2 regions of the Thermoanaerobacterium sp. RBIITD genome follow, and region 2 is predicted to be linked to the other one. Evidence: riboswitches for the same ligand, from Rfam matches in the RefSeq annotation. Region 2 holds a riboswitch; the other holds the start of a gene.
What was found. A riboswitch is a leader RNA that binds a small molecule or an ion and turns the genes downstream of it on or off. The one in region 2 is predicted to bind FMN.
Positions count from the first base shown of each region.

Region 1: it holds a riboswitch for FMN, as region 2 does, so the genes downstream of both, CPG45_RS02860 (ECF transporter S component) here and ribD (bifunctional diaminohydroxyphosphoribosylaminopyrimidine deaminase/5-amino-6-(5-phosphoribosylamino)uracil reductase RibD) in region 2, are expected to answer to the same signal.

Region 1 covers NZ_LT906662.1:583,628-592,452, reverse strand. The annotation lists gene CPG45_RS02880 (TVP38/TMEM64 family protein) at 1-602, shown strand, start outside; gene CPG45_RS02875 (amidohydrolase) at 836-1,993, shown strand; gene argF (ornithine carbamoyltransferase) at 2,058-2,999, shown strand; gene arcC (carbamate kinase) at 3,116-4,057, shown strand; FMN riboswitch at 4,150-4,276, shown strand; gene CPG45_RS02860 (ECF transporter S component) at 4,341-4,925, shown strand; gene tsaE (tRNA (adenosine(37)-N6)-threonylcarbamoyltransferase complex ATPase subunit type 1 TsaE) at 5,043-5,501, shown strand; gene tsaB (tRNA (adenosine(37)-N6)-threonylcarbamoyltransferase complex dimerization subunit type 1 TsaB) at 5,501-6,184, shown strand; gene rimI (ribosomal protein S18-alanine N-acetyltransferase) at 6,224-6,670, shown strand; gene tsaD (tRNA (adenosine(37)-N6)-threonylcarbamoyltransferase complex transferase subunit TsaD) at 6,682-7,701, shown strand; gene CPG45_RS02835 (D-2-hydroxyacid dehydrogenase) at 7,920-8,825, shown strand, end outside.
Region 2 covers NZ_LT906662.1:1,439,729-1,448,553, forward strand. The annotation lists gene CPG45_RS06660 (2-isopropylmalate synthase) at 1-861, shown strand, start outside; gene leuC (3-isopropylmalate dehydratase large subunit) at 852-2,108, shown strand; gene leuD (3-isopropylmalate dehydratase small subunit) at 2,108-2,593, shown strand; gene leuB (3-isopropylmalate dehydrogenase) at 2,608-3,675, shown strand; gene ilvD (dihydroxy-acid dehydratase) at 3,681-5,348, shown strand; gene ilvB (biosynthetic-type acetolactate synthase large subunit) at 5,385-7,040, shown strand; FMN riboswitch at 7,078-7,190, shown strand; gene ribD (bifunctional diaminohydroxyphosphoribosylaminopyrimidine deaminase/5-amino-6-(5-phosphoribosylamino)uracil reductase RibD) at 7,261-8,349, shown strand; gene CPG45_RS06695 (riboflavin synthase) at 8,353-8,825, shown strand, end outside.

The DNA.
Region 1 (8,825 bases), 860 kb from region 2:
GTAAAGACTTGACATATCTTTTAAAAAATCCAGTAAAATTTGAAAGATGGATAAAAAATTTCGGCACTGTTGGTATATTAATTTTTATTGCGATACAAATAATTCAGGTCGTGATATTTGTGATACCAGGCGAAGTAGTCCAGATTGCAGGCGGGTATCTCTACGGCACATTTTTTGGATCTATATATTCGATAGTTGGTATTACCATTGGTTCTTTAATATGTTTTATTGTTGCACGATTGCTAGGGTTTGACTTTGTAAGAAACTTATTATCAGAGGAAAAGCTAAATAAATTTGATTATATTATAAACAATGAAAAAGGCGAATTTGTATTATTTCTTTTGTTTTTTTTACCAGGACTTCCTAAGGATGCTCTATCATATATAGCCGGTTTAACACCTGTTAAATTCATTAATTTCTTTATAATAACACTTATAGCTAGATTGCCTGGGATTGTAATTTCGGCATATATCGGTGCAAACTTGGAAATTAAAAACTATACTATAGCTATAATAATCTCAATAATAGCGATATTATTATTTACTATAGGATTATATAATAAGGATAAGGTAATGAAAAAATTAAGAGATTATAATAAATGATGTTTACAATATCACGAATTTTAATATTATAGTTAGGTAGATGGAAAATAATATTATTTATGGCATGCACCTCTTCTCACAAGAAGGCTAATAAAATTATATCACATGTTGATAATCATTTCATGGATTTCATTTCATTGTATGATATAATATTTTTAAGATTCTTTTATCAAGAAAAATCATTTAATGGCGCAAAAATAACATTGCGCTTAAACACTGAGGGGGTATACATAATGTATCTTTTAAAAGGTGGAAAAGTCCTGACAATGGCAGGTAAAAATTATGATAAAGCAGATGTACTTATAGATGATGGTAAAATTCTTGATGTAGGTGAAGATATTATTGCACCACTAGATGCTGATGTGATTGATGTTACTGGTCTTACTGTTATGCCTGGTATGATTGATGCTCATTGCCATCTCGGAATGTGGGAAAATGCCATGGGATTTGAGGGCGCTGATGGAAACGAGGCAACGGATCCTATAACACCACAGATGAGGGCTATCGACGGGATAAATCCAATGGATAAATACTTTGAAGAAGCATACGAAGCTGGTGTAACGACTGCAGTTACAGGGCCTGGTAGTGCCAATGTAATAGGAGGACAATTTGCGGCGATAAAAACATATGGTAAAAGAATAGATGATATGATAATAAAGGCACCTGTAGCAGTTAAAGTTGCCTTTGGCGAAAATCCAAAGACGGTATACAATGAACAACATAAAATGCCGACTACAAGAATGGCTGTTGCAGCATTATTAAGACAAGAACTTATAAAAGCACAGGAATATATGGAAAATATGGAGAAGTATGCTGATGATGATGAGAAAAGACCTAGTAGGGATTTGGGACTTGAGGCTTTAGTAAAAGTATTAAAGCATGAAATACCTCTAAAGGCTCATGCCCATAGAGCTGATGATATATTTACGGCACTAAGGATTGCGAAGGAATTTAATGTTGATATAACACTTGACCATTGTACAGAAGGACACCTAATCGCAGATTATCTCGTAAAGGAAAATGCAAAAGTAATTGTTGGGCCATCTCTTTCTGAGAGGTCAAAGATAGAACTTATAAATCTTACATTTAAGACACCGGGAATCTTATCAAAAGCAGGCCTAGATGTGGCAATTATGACAGATCATCCGGTGATACCACTAAATTATCTACCAATATGTGCTGGACTTGCAGTAAAAGAAGGAATGGATGAGATGGAGGCTTTGAAGGCAATAACGATAAATCCCGCAAAGATTGTAGGTATATCTGATAGAGTTGGAAGCATTGAAAAGGGCAAAGACGCCGATATTGCGGTTTTTGATGGAAGCCCGATTGAAATAAAAACAAAGACTAAATATGTATTTATAAATGGTGAAATAGTATATAAAGCATAAAGTCTTTACTATGAATTATTAATAATATAAAATTAAGTAGATGAATACATAAGGAGGAAAATAAATGGCATTTAATTTAAAAGGCAGATGCTTATTAACATTAAAAGACTATACGCCGCAAGAGATAAGATACCTTCTTGACATTGCGAAAGAAGTAAAAGCTGAAAGAAGAGCAGGGATTGTTCATCAGAGATTTCTTGGTAAAACAATTGCGCTGATATTTGAAAAGCGTTCAACAAGGACGAGATGTGCATTTGAGACGGCTTTTGGTGAGGAAGGTGGATATCCAGTATTTTTGTCGACAGATGATATTCAGCTTGGTGCGAAAGAATCAATAGAAGACACTGCAAGAGTCCTTGGAAGGATGTTTGATGCAATAGAATTTAGGGGTTTTAAGCAAAGCACTGTTGAAGCACTTGCAAAATATTCTGGTATACCAGTATTCAATGGACTAACTGATGAATATCATCCAACACAGGTTTTAGCAGACCTCATGACTGTCGAAGAGGAGTTTGGATTTCTTAAGGGCACTAAGTTAGTGTTTGTCGGCGATGGAAGAAATAATATGGCAAATACATTAGCGATTGGGTGTGCAAAGATGGGTATGGACTACGTCATAAATTCTCCAAAGGAGCTATGGCCATCTGATGCATACATAAATGAAGTAAAAGAAATGGCAAAGGAGAATGGAGCTACTTTTACAATAACAGATGTACCTGGTGAAGGTGTAGATGGTGCACATGCTATATATACTGATGTATGGGCATCGATGGGGGAAGAAGCCAAACAGAAGGAAAGAGAAGCATTGCTAAGGCCATTTCAGGTTAATGAAGATTTAATGAGAAAGACGGGAAGAGATGATACTATATTCCTTCATTGTTTACCGGCGATAAAGGGTCAGGAAGTGACACTTGATGTAATAGAAGGAAAACAATCGAGGGTATGGGATGAAGCTGAAAATCGAAAACATACGATAAAGGCTGTAATGCTTGCTACAATGCTATAAATTTATAAGAAGATATCCGAGCAATATGTGTTCGGATATTTATTTTTCTACTATTCAAAACATGAATAAAATGATATAATGTAGAATGTTATTAATTGCTTATGTAGGAGGATAACATGGAGGAAAAAGTAGTTATAGCACTTGGGGGAAATGCTTTGCAGGATAAAAATACTCCGCCTACTGCGGAAGCTCAGCTTGATGTCGTTAAAAGGACAGCAGGATATATTGTAGATATAATAGAAAAAGGCTATTCTATCATAATAACACATGGAAATGGCCCGCAGGTTGGTAATATTGTAATACAAAATGAAACAGCTTCAAATGTAATACCTGCCATGCCATTTGATGTATGTGGTGCTGAAAGTCAAGGTATGATAGGATATATGATACAGCAATGCCTTGGAGAAGTTTTTAAGGAGAGAAATATAGATAGAGATGTTGCAACAATTGTTACACAGGTTGTAGTTGATAAAAATGATCCGGCTTTTTTGAAACCAACAAAACCAATAGGACCATTTTATTCAAAAGAAGAAGCCGAAATACTTAAAAAGTGCAAGGGCTATGAAATGGTAGAAGACAGTGGAAGAGGTTATAGAAGAGTAGTTGCATCACCTGACCCTAAAGAGATCGTAGAACTTAAAACGATAAAACTTCTTGAGAATAATGGTGTTATAGTAATAACAGCAGGTGGCGGTGGTATACCTGTTATTAGAGAAAATGGAAGCTTGAGGGGAGTTGCCGCTGTTATTGATAAAGACCTTGCATCTGAAAAACTTGCGGAGGATATAAATGCAGATATTCTTTTGATACTTACCGCTGTTGAAAAAGTCTATATCAATTATAAAAAACCTAATGAAAAAGCACTCGGTGAGATTTCTGTAGAAGAAGCACAAAAATATTTAGATGAAGGCCAATTTGTACCGGGTAGCATGTTGCCGAAAGTAAAGGCTTCCATAAGATTTGCAAAATCAAAACCTGGAAGAAAAGCGATAATAACATCATTGGAAAAGGCTTCTGATGCACTTTCTGGAAGAGCAGGGACTGTTATAAAAAGTTGATTGAATTAGAATTCTTAAAGGAAGGATAAAAATTATCTTGACAAAATGATATTTTTGTGAAAAAATATATGTTGAAATAAATAAATAATAAAGAATATCTTCAGGGCAGGGTGAAATTCCCGACCGGCGGTAAGCAAAAGCAAGCCCGCGACCCGCGGAAGCGGTGGACTTGGTGTGATTCCAAGGCCGACAGTAAAGTCTGGAGGAAAGAAGATTTTATTTTTATTGTGATACAAAATCCTGAAGATATATTCTTCAGGATTTTTGATATGGAGGGGTTATTATGGAGTATAGTAAAACAAGAGTAATAGTAACTGTGGGGTTATTGTCGGCAATTGCATTTGTACTTATGTACCTTGAGTTCCAGGTACCATTATTTCCCAGTTTTCTAAAATTCGATTTCAGCGATATACCACCGCTTTTAGCATCCTTTGCATTAGGACCCATATATGGTATTTTTGTAGAGATTGTTAAAAACGTAATACATTTACCTGTAAGCCAGACAGGTGGTATCGGAGAGATCGCAAATTTTATTGTAGGCTCAATATTTGTTTATACTGTAGGAACTATCTACAAGAAAAATAAATCGAAAAAAGTTGCATTAATTGCAATGCTGGTTGGAACAATTGCCATGGCTTTTGCAGGTTCAATACTCAATTATTATGTATTTTTGCCGTTATATCAAAAAATTATGGGATGGCCGCTAAGTGCCATTATCGGGATGGGAAAAACTGCCAATAGTCATATTGTTGATTTGAAGACACTCATATCATATGGCATATTTCCATTTAATATACTAAAAGGACTTGTACTATCGCTTATTACATTCCTTATATACAAAAAGCTTTCACCAATGTTGCATATGTAAATTAAGAATTATTTAAAATGGCGGATTTTATCCGCTTTTTTTATTGGCATACTATGCGTTTGATTTGTGTTATACTTGGTATATAATAATTGTATAAAATTTATGGTGGTGTAAAATATGAAAATAAAAATTGCAACAAAAAATGCTAAAGAAACCGAAAATTTGGGTGTTAAACTAGGAAAATTATTAAAAAAAGGTGATATAGTATTACTTTCAGGAAATCTCGGTACCGGTAAAACTGTTTTAACAAAAGGTATTGCAAAAGGTATGGGGATTTTAGATTATGTGACAAGCCCGACATTTATGATTGTGAATGAACATATGGGCAATACACCATTATACCATTTTGATGTTTACAGGATAGAGGATTATACGGAATTATACGATATAGGTTATGAGGAGTATTTTTACGGCAATGGTGTTTGTGTTATAGAGTGGCCTGAAAAAATAAAACCGCTTATTCCCAAAGAATATCTTTACGTACATATAGATTCAGGTTCTACCGATGATGAAAGAGTTATAGAAATTGCGCCTTGCGGGAAAAAGTATGAAGATATACTTAAGGAGATGAAATGATGAAGATACTTGCTATAGATTCTTCCTCAAAGACAGCCACCGTCGCTATTGTTGATGAAGAAGGTGTAATAGGTGAATTTTCAATAAATCATTTAAGGCATTCGGTAATATTAATGCCTATGATCGATGAAATACTTAAAATGGCTGAAACAAAAAAAGAAGAAATAACGCATATTGCAGTATGCGAAGGACCCGGTTCGTTTACAGGGCTTAGAATTGGAGCTGCTACAGCAAAGGGGCTTGCACAGGCATTGAGTGTACCTATTGTTGGTGTGTCTTCCCTTGACGGTCTTGCATTTAATGTTAGTGAATTTAAAGGCATAATATGCCCTGTTATTGATGCGTTAAGAGGCTATGTGTATACATCTTTTTATAGAGGTGGCAATGAACTTAAAAAGCTATCTGATACGATCCTCATGAAGGCTAAAGACTTACCTGATATAATTAAAAATTATAACTCAGATGTTATGTATATTGGTGATGGTGTTACATCATATAAAGAATTTTTAAATAAAAAATATGATTTTAATACATTTTTTGCATCATCTGTTGATAATATAGCTAGGGCATCGTCGATAGGTATTCAAGCTATAGAGAAAATCAAATGTGACGAATTAAACACATATATAGATTTTAAACCATATTATATAAGAAAACCGGCAGTTTTAGAAAACACTAAATAATAAATATTCTTTAAAAGTAATGAGGGGTTGAATTTATATATGTTGATTAATATTCGTTGCATGAAAAAATGCGATATTGATAAGGTTTTAGAGATAGAAAATTTATGCTTTTCAGTACCGTGGACAAGAGAATCTTTTTTAATGGAGATAACAAAAAATAAATGTGCACACTATATTGTAGCCGAAGTTGATGGCAAAACGGTCGGATATGGCGGTTTTTGGGTTGTTATTGATGAAGGCCATATAACAAATATTGCGGTACATCCTGATTTTAGAGGATTGGGAATCGGTTCTGCGATTGTCGAAGGACTCATTAATTTGGCAAAGAAAAAGGGAATCACCTCCATGACGCTGGAAGTTAGGGCAACAAACTTTATAGCACAATCATTGTATAAAAAATATGGATTTAGACCTGTAGGAAAGAGAAGAGGTTATTATCAGGACAATAATGAGGATGCAATAATAATGTGGAAATACGATATGTAAGGAGGTATTTTATGCATCAGGATTTACTTGTATTAGGAATTGAAACATCTTGTGATGAAACATCGGCGAGCATCGTCGAAAATGGCAAGTATGTAATGTCGAATGTAATATATTCTCAGATAGAAATACATAAAAAATACGGTGGTGTAGTACCTGAGATAGCATCGAGGAATCATATAGAAGTAATAGGAGAAGTTGTGACAAAAGCGCTTGATGATGCATATATTACGCTTGACGATGTAAATGTTGTTGCCGCAACATATGGACCTGGACTCGTCGGTGCATTACTAGTAGGACTTTCATATGGAAAAGCGCTGGCATATGGAAAAGGATTGCCTTTTGTTGGTGTAAATCATATCGAAGGACATATTTCAGCTAATTATCTTGGTGGTGACTTTGAACCACCATTTATTTGCTTAATAGCATCTGGCGGACATAGTCACATTGTTCATGTAAAAGACTATGGAGTTTATGAAGTTTTAGGAAGGACCGTTGATGATGCTGCTGGTGAAGCCTTTGACAAAGTTGCAAGAGCCTTAGGGCTTGGCTATCCAGGAGGCCCTAAAATCGACAAAATAGCGAAAGAAGGAGATCCTGAAAAGTATAAGTTTCCCAAATCTTTCATGGAAAAAGATAACTTCGACTTCAGTTTTAGTGGATTAAAGACAGCTGTAATAAATCAGCTCAATCATGAAAAGCAAAAAGGGTATTCAATAAATATTGCCGATTATGCTGCAAGCTTTCAAAAAAATGTAGTTGATGTCTTAACATATAAGCTTGTTAAAGCCGCTAAATATAAAAACTTAAAAAAGATTTCCATTGCCGGTGGTGTTGCATCAAATAGCCTCTTAAGGGCAAGGCTTGATGAAATAGCTAAGGAGGAAGGATTCCTACTGCATTATCCTAAGCAAATTTTTTGTACTGATAATGGTGCAATGATAGCAAGTGCTGGATATTTTGACTTTGTTCGCGGAAAAACGTCAGGGCTAGACTTAAATGCCATTCCTTATTTAAAACTTTTTAATTGTTGACGAAAAAGATGTGAACTTTGTGGAAAAATGTCTATAGAGCTTTGACAGTATGTTGTTATAGCTGTGGATAACTTTGTGGATATTGTGATTAACTTTAATACTTTGGATTATATGTAATGAAATGGAATAAAAATTTAATATAATAAAAGTACGTTATTTTATTGATATGGAGGAATATCGCTTTCTATAGAGAATATTTATTATATAGGTGGTGCATTATGAACAATATACTTTTTTTATCAAAAGTCAATAAAAAGTACTTAGAGGAGATTAAAAATTATGTTAATCAATTTTATGTGGTCAGTGTAGATGGACGGGAAGATGCTGAAAAATATATTAATAATACAGAGATATTGATATGCTACGATGGCGATGTAGACATTGAACTTATCAAAAAAGCAGATAAGTTAAAATGGATTCACCTATTGAGCGCCGGTGCCGATAATATGCCATTTAAGACATTAAAAGAACGTGGGATAATATTAACAAATTCTAGGGGCGTCCATAAATACCAAATATCAGAACAAGTTTTAGGATATATGCTTATGTTTGAAAGAGGCTTAAATACCTTTTTGAGAAAGCAGTTAAATAAAGAGTGGGATCGCTCAATTAGAGTTTCAGAGCTTTTTGGGAAAACAATTTGTATTATAGGTATTGGAAGTATAGGAGAAGAAATCGCAAGACTTTCAAAAGAATTTGGAATGAAAACAATAGGTGTTAGAAGATCAGGTAAACCATCTAAATTTATTGATGAAATGTATAATGATGAAGATTTGCTTAAAGCTGTATCAAAATCAGATTATGTCATATGTGCTCTTCCACTTACTGATGACACATATCACATGCTAAATAAGGAATTTTTTGAAAATATGAGGGAAGGCTCGTATTTTATAAATATTGGAAGAGGCAGAGTAGTAGATGAAAAGGCTTTAATAGACGCACTAAAAAATAAAAAGATAGAAGGTGCTGCCTTAGATGTATTTGAAGAAGAGCCATTGCCTAAGAATAGTCCTCTATGGGACATGGAAAATGTGATAATAACGCCTCATATGGCGGGAATTTCGCCATATTATATGAAAAGAGCACTTGAAATTATAAAAAGCAATTTAAAGGCATATTTGTCT
Region 2 (8,825 bases):
CTGAAAATATCGAGAGATGAAGCATTAAAGATGGCATCCGAATGCGTAAAATATGCAAAGGGAAAATTTGATGAGATACAATTTTCTGCGGAGGATGCATCTAGAACTGACTGGGATTTCCTCGTTAAAATATTTAGCGAAGTGATTGATTCAGGCGCTACCATCATTAATATACCTGATACAGTAGGATATGCGGTTCCAAAAGAATTTGGCAGCTTAGTAAACTATGTTAAAAACAATGTACCAAATATTGATAATGTGATAATAAGCGCACATTGCCATAATGACCTTGGAATGGCTGTAGTTAACTCCCTTGCGGCATTAGAAAACGGTGCTACTCAGGTTGAGGTTACTGTATGTGGAATAGGTGAAAGGGCTGGAAATGCATCTTTGGAAGAGGTAATAATGGCAATAAACACGAGAAAAGATTATTTTGATTTGTACCACAGTATAAACACTAAAGAGATATACAAAACATGTAAACTTGTCAGTGAGCTATCTGGCATTGCAATTCAGCCAAATAAAGCTATTGTGGGTGCTAATGCTTTTAGACATGAAGCTGGAATACATCAACATGGTGTAATAAATAATAAAGCGACGTACGAGATTATGAAGCCTGAAGATATAGGTATTTTAACAGATCATATAGCTATGGGAAAATTATCAGGGAGAAATGCTTTTGAACTTAAATTGGAAGAGATGGGTTATCATCTATCACATGAGGAGATTAACGAAGCTTTTCATAAATTCAAAGACTATGCGGATAATAAAAAAATTATAAATGACGAAGATATTAAATCGATTGTTGACGATGTTATCTTAAATTATAGAAATCTCAAGGAGGGAGAGTTTTGGGCTTAACACTCACACAGAAAATACTTTCAAATAAGGCAGGATATGAAGTTAGAGCTGGTGAACTCATTGAGATAGATGTAGACATGGTTCTTGGGAACGATGTTACATCGCCTGTTGCTATAAATGAGTTTTTAAAAATCGGTGCTAAGAGGGTCTTTGATAAAAATAAGATCGCACTTGTACCAGATCATTTTGTCCCAAATAAAGACATAAAATCAGCTGAGCAGGTTAATACTGTACGCAAATTTGCGAGAGAATATGGCATTGTAAATTTCTTTGAAGTAGGGAAAATGGGGATTGAGCATGCACTTTTACCTGAAAAAGGTTTGGTTTTGCCTGGTGATGTCGTCATAGGTGCAGATTCACATACATGTACCTATGGCGCAATTTCCTGTTTTTCAACAGGCGTAGGAAGCACCGATATGGCTTGTGCAATGGCGACTGGAAAAGCATGGTTTAAAGTACCGGAAGCTATTAAGTTCAATTTAAAAGGCAAATTAGATAAATGGGTAAGCGGAAAAGACGTAATTTTGTATATTATTGGTATGATAGGCGTTGATGGTGCGCTTTACAAATCGATGGAGTTTACAGGTGATATAAGTTCTTTATCGATAGATGACAGATTTACAATTGCAAATATGGCGATTGAAGCAGGGGCAAAAAACGGTATTTTTGATTATGACGAAATTACCGAAGAATATGTTAAAGGGAGAGCATTAAGAGAATATAAAATATTTAAGGCAGATGAGAATGCAGAATATAGCATGGTTTATGATATTGATTTATCAAAGATAGAACCGCAAGTGGCATTTCCGCATCTTCCTGAAAATACAAAACCGATTGATGAAGTTAAAGATATAAAAATAGATCAAGTTGTAATAGGTTCATGTACAAATGGTCGCATGAAGGATATGGAGATAACATATGAAATTTTAAAGGGGAAAAAGGTGCATCCGGATGTAAGGTTAATTATTTTCCCTGCAACGCAGGATATATACCTTGAATGCATAAAAAGAGGTTATATAGAAGAATTTATTAAAGCCGGTGCAGCCGTATCTACACCAACATGTGGGCCATGTCTTGGCGGCCATATGGGAATACTTGCAAAAGGTGAAAGAGCATTATCTACGACAAATAGAAACTTTGTTGGCAGAATGGGCCATACAGAGAGCGAAGTATACCTTGCAAGTCCTGCAGTTGCTGCGGCATCTGCAATTAAAGGGTATATAGTTAGCCCTAAGGAGGTAGTGTAATGGAAGGCAAAGCAATAAAATATGGTGATAATGTTGATACAGATGTAATAATACCTGCGAGGTTTTTAAATACTTCCGATCCAAAAGAACTCGCATCTCATTGCATGGAGGATATTGACAAGGACTTTAAGAATAAAGTTAAATCCGGAGATATAATGATTGTGGGTTATAATTTTGGCTGTGGTTCTTCAAGGGAACATGCACCGATATCGATAAAAGAATCCGGAATATCTTGTGTAATAGCTAAATCCTTTGCAAGAATATTTTACAGAAACGCTATAAATATTGGGCTGCCTATTTTAGAATGTCCAGATGCTGCATCAGTAATAGATGAAGGTGACATTGTTTCAGTTAACACAGAAACAGGTATAATAAAAGATATAACAAAAGGTATCGAATTTAAATCACAGCCATTTCCGCAATTTATAAAAAAGATTATTGAATGTGGCGGGCTTATTAATTATGTCAAAGAAAAGGTGACATAGAAAGGAAGGTAGAAATGTATAGGATAACTGTATTACCAGGTGATGGAATAGGTCCTGAAGTTATAGATGAAGCATTAAAAGTATTAAATGTAATATCAAATAAATATAATGTTAAATTCGATACTAAAAAATATCTTTTTGGTGGTATTGCAATAGATAAATATAATACACCATATCCTAAGGAAACTGAAGAGGCATGTTTGAATAGTGATGCAGTATTACTTGGGGCTGTTGGAGGGCCTAAATGGGATATGTTGGACGGCGATAAAAGACCTGAAGCGGGTTTATTGGCATTAAGAAAAAGCCTTGGAGTATATGCAAATCTAAGGCCTGCCACGCTTTTTAGTCCCTTGAGGGGTTCTTCACCTTTAAAAGATGAATTATTAAAAGATGGACTTGATGTACTTGTAGTAAGAGAATTGACGGGCGGTATATATTTTGGACCGAGAGGTACAGAGAAAACAGAATATGGTTACAAAGCATATGATACAGAGGTATATGATACAAAGGAAATAGAGAGGATAGCATATATCGCTTTTGAGATAGCTAAGAAGAGAAAGAAAAAGGTAACATCTGTTGATAAGGCAAATATATTGGATTCATCGAGGCTTTGGAGGAAGGTAGTAAATAATGTAAGCCAAAAGTATCCAGATATAGAATTAAATCATCTCTATATAGACAATTGTTCGATGCAGCTTATAAAAGACCCTTCACAATTTGACGTGATACTTACATCAAATATGTTTGGAGATATATTAAGTGATGAAGCATCACAGCTTACAGGATCCATAGGTATGCTACCATCTGCAAGTCTAAGAGGCGATAAAGTCGGATTATATGAACCTGTACACGGTTCTGCACCAGATATAGCAGGGACAAAAAAAGCTAATCCCCTTGCGACTATTTTGTCATTGGCGATGATGCTTGAATATTCTTTTGATATGGTAGATGCTGCAAAAGACATTAGGCAGGCAGTAAATAATATTTTGGAGGATGGGTATAGAACGGCGGACCTTGGTAAGGGAAAGATACTTAATACACAAGAGATGGGTGATATTGTTGTTAAATACTTAAAGGAGTGATTTATATGCTAAGTGATAACATTAAAAAGGGACCTGAAAAAGCACCACATAGGTCATTATTATATGCACTCGGTTTTACAGATGAAGAAATAGAAAGGCCTATTATCGGTATTGCCAACTCAAAAAGCGAAATCATTCCAGGCCATATGAATCTTGACAAAATAGCAGAAGCCGTAAAGGCGGGTGTAAGAATGGCTGGTGGTACACCTGTAGAGTTTTCTACAATTGGTGTTTGTGACGGTATTGCTATGAATCATAAGGGAATGAAGTATTCACTTGCATCAAGAGAGTTAATAGCAGACAGCGTAGAAACAATGGCAATGGCACACGGTTTTGATGGCCTCGTTCTCATACCAAACTGCGATAAAATTGTTCCTGGTATGCTTATGGCTGCTGCAAGGCTTAATATACCATCAATAATTATTAGCGGGGGGTCAATGCTTGCTGGTACATACAAAGGAAATCCATATGATTTAAGTTCAATGTTTGAAGCAGTTGGTTCCTTAAAAGCTGGGAAAATAACCGAAGAGGAATTGCACGACATGGAGATGGCGGCATGTCCAACATGTGGCTCATGTTCCGGAATGTATACTGCAAATACAATGAATTGCCTTTCAGAAGTCTTAGGGCTTGGTTTACCTGGAAATGGAACAATACCTGCGGTATATTCTGAGAGAATTAGGCTTGCAAAATATGCCGGTATCAAGGTCATGGATCTTTTAAAAAAAGATATTAAGCCGAAAGATATATTGACAAAAGATGCTTTTATAAATGCATTTTGTGCAGATATGGCACTTGGAGGTTCTACAAATACGGTTTTGCACTTAAAAGCGATAGCACATGAAGCAGGTGTTGAGATTCCGTTGGAAGAGATAAATGTTATTAGTTCAAAAGTTCCGAATCTTTGCAAATTGAGTCCGGCTGGTAAATATCATATTGAAGACCTGTACCATGCTGGTGGTATATCAGCTCTGTTAAATGAATTGTCAAAATTAAGTATCCTAAATACAGAGTGCATAACAGTTACTGGAAAAACTCTCGGCGAAAATATAAAAAATGCCGTTATTAAAAACTATGATGTTATACATTCCATTGAAAATCCTTATAGCAAAACGGGTGGTCTTGCAATATTATATGGTAATATCGCTAAAGATGGCTCTGTTGTAAAAGCATCAGCAGTATCAAACGAGATGCTCCAACATTCTGGTCCTGCAAGAGTTTTTGACTCTGAGGATGAGGCGATTAAAGCGATATATGAGGGAAAAATAGAAAAAGGCGATGTCGTCGTTATAAGATATGAAGGGCCAAAAGGCGGTCCTGGGATGAGAGAGATGCTAAGCCCTACATCGGCACTTGCTGGCATGGGCCTTGATAAAGATGTAGCATTAATAACAGACGGAAGATTCTCCGGTGCGACAAGAGGTGCCTGCATTGGTCATGTATCACCGGAAGCTATGGAAGGTGGAGAAATAGCCCTTATAAAAGATGGGGACATCATAGACATTGATATACCTGGAAGAAAGCTAAATTTAAGAATAAGTGACGATGAACTTAAAGAAAGGTTGAAAAATTTCAAAAAACCGGAGCCAAAGATAAAAACAGGTTATATGGCGAGATATGCCAATGAAGTCACGTCGGCAAGTACAGGTGCAGTTTTTGCGGAAGTTAAATAGATTTATTTACTGTTACATTGGAAAGGAGGCATGTTGATGATTTTAAAAGGTGCACAGGTTATCATTGAAGTATTAAAAGAGCAAGGTGTCGATACACTGTTCGGTATTCCCGGTGGCTCAGTTATTCCACTTTACGATGCATTATATGATTCAGACTTAAATCATATCCTTGCTACACATGAGCAAATGGCTGCACACATGGCAGATGGATATGCAAGAGTAACGGGAAGAGTCGGTGTGTGTATAGCTACATCAGGACCTGGAGCAACAAACTTAGTCACTGGTATTGCAAATGCTTATATGGATTCAATTCCTATTGTTGCAATAACAGGTCAGGTTGCAACAAATCTAATAGGGAAGGATTCCTTCCAGGAAGTTGACATTGCCGGTATTACGATGCCTGTGACAAAGCATAATTTTATAGTAAAATCTCCAGATAAATTAGCTGACACATTAAGAGAAGCATTTTACATTGCACAAGAAGGAAGGCCAGGACCTGTTTTAGTTGATATACCAAAGGATATCCAGACAGCAAATATCAATTATATCAAGCGAAAAGATTTTTATGTAGAGGAAAAAAAGCATAGTGTTAATGAAGAGGATTTAAATAAAGCGATTGAACTAATTAAATTGAGCAAAAGGCCTGTAATATTTGCGGGTGGCGGTGTAATATGGAGTGAGGCATCAAAAAGCCTTTATGATTTTGCTAAAAAAGCTATGATTCCGGTTGCCAGTTCCCTTATGGGACTCGGATGTTTTCCTGAAGATGACGAACTTTCACTTGGACTTATAGGGATGCATGGAAGCCGTTATGCAAATATGGCGGTTTATAAATCAGACCTTATTATAGCAATAGGTTCGAGATTCAGTGATAGAGTTGCTGGAAAAGCAGGAGGTTTAGCACCTGATGCAAAAGTTATTCATATTGATATAGATCCAGCTGAGATAGGAAAAAACATCGATGTTGATGTTCCACTTGTTGGTGATACAAAAGAAGTATTAGTACTTATTAATGATAGGATCGAAAATATAAACCATAATGAATGGATGCAAGAACTTTTGACTATAAAAGAAAAAAATGTATTTAGATATAAGGATGACGGTAAATTAAAGCCTCAATGGATTATTGAGAAGATACAAGAAATCGGAAAAGATAATCTTATAATGGCGACAGAAGTTGGTCAGAATCAGATGTGGACAGCACAATATTTCAAATTTAAAGAGCCAAGGACATTTGTGACATCGGGCGGACTTGGCACGATGGGATTTGGACTTCCGGCTGCAATAGGTGCACAAGTAGGAAATCCTAAGAAGCGCGTTGTCAATATTGCTGGCGATGGCAGCATCAGAATGAATATTCACGCTTTTGAGACTGCGGCTATATACAATATACCAGTGATTACAATTATTCTTAATAATCAGACACTAGGAATGGTAAGACAATGGCAAAAACTCCTTTTTAATAAAAGATATTCAGAGACAGATTTGAATCCAAATCTTGATTTTTCAAAAGTAGCTGAAGCATTAGGAGTAGCCGCAAAAAGAATTTCTACAAAAGAAGAGTTTGAAGGTGCTTTTGCAGAAGCTATAACATATAATAGACCATATGTTTTAGAATGTATGATAGACAAAGATGAGATGGTGCTGCCGTTTATTCCAGCTGGTGGTACAGTTGAAGATACGATAGGGTAGTATTTAAATTTAGTTTATGATATAATATATAAAATCGAATAACCTTCAGGGATTGGTGCAATTCCATACCGGCGGTAAAGCCCGCGAGCCTATGGCTGATCTGGTCAAATTCCAGAGCCGACAGTATAGTCTGGATGAGAGAAGGTAGTTATACGCATTTAATTTTAAGAAAAGCCCTGAAGCTATGATTTCAGGGCTTAATTTTTATGGGGTGTTAATTTTGGAACAATACATGAAAAGAGCTCTTGAGCTTGCTAAATTAGGATGGGGATATACAAATCCTAATCCACTTGTTGGAGCGGTAATCGTAAAAGACAGTAGAATAATCGGTGAGGGTTATCATGAGTATTTTGGCGGGCCACATGCAGAAATAAATGCAATAAAAAATGCAAAAGAAGATGTTAAAGGTGCTCAATTATATGTAACATTAGAGCCTTGTTGTCATCATGGGAAAACGCCACCGTGTGTCGATGCAATTATAAAATCAGGGATTCAAGATGTCTATATAGCTATGGAGGATCCTAATAGCTTTGTTTCTGGGAAAGGGATAAAGTATCTTAAAGAGGCAGGCTTAAATGTATATACAGGAATTTTAAAAAACGAAGCGCAAAAATTAAATGAAATCTTTATAAAGTATATCACAACTAAAATTCCTTATGTGATTTTAAAATCTGCAATGACTGTTGATGGCAAGATTGCAACAACTATTGGTGATTCTAAATGGATAACAAACGAAAAATCAAGAGAGCATGTCCATATGTTAAGAGGACGTGTCATGGCAATAATGGTCGGTGTTAATACGGTAATCAAAGATAATCCATACCTTACCGCGAGAATAAGAGGGTTAAAAAGTCCTACAAGGATTATAATCGATAGCCAAGGAAGAATTCCATTGGATTCAAATGTTTTATGCGATAGATCGGCAAAGACTATAATTGCAACAACTAAAAAAATGCCTGTGGATAAAATAAATAAATTAAGGAATTTGGCTATCGACATTATAATTGTCGATAGCATAGATGGAAAAGTGAATTTAAAAGAATTAATAAAAGTACTTGGAACTATGGGCATAGACAGTGTACTTATCGAAGGAGGAGGAACATTAAATTACTCGGCTTTAAAAGAAGGAATAGTCGACAAAGTCATGTTTTATATAGCACCAAAGATTATAGGTGGTAGTAATGCGTTAACACCCGTAGAAGGAAATGGAATTGATTATATAAAGGATGCGATAAAGCTTAATGATATAGAGATAACAAAGTTTGATGATGACATACTTATAACCGGATATATTGAAAAGTGGGTGTGAATTATGTTTACAGGAATAATAGAAGAGGTTGGCAAAGTCAAAAGATTACAACATGGTGATTTCACTAAATTAATAATAGAATGTGAAAAAGTCATAGATGGTACAAAAGTTGGAGATAGCATAGCTGTAAATGGAGTATGTCTTACAGTTACAAATATAGATAAAAACTTAATTACTGCGGATGTAATGCCGGAAACATTAAAGTCAAGCAATTTAGGAAGCTTAAAAAATGGAAGTATTGTTAACCTTGAAAGAGCGTTAAGTCTAACAGGGAGGCTTGGAGGTCATATTGTAACAGGTCATATAGATACAACAGGTACTATAATCAATAAAATTTTGGACATGAATGCACATATATTTAAAATAAGCATTGATGAAAGATACTCAAAGTATGTGGTAAGTAAAGGAAGCATAGCTGTTGATGGTATTAGCTTGACTGTTGTTGAAGCATCTATGAATTATTTTACAGTATCAAT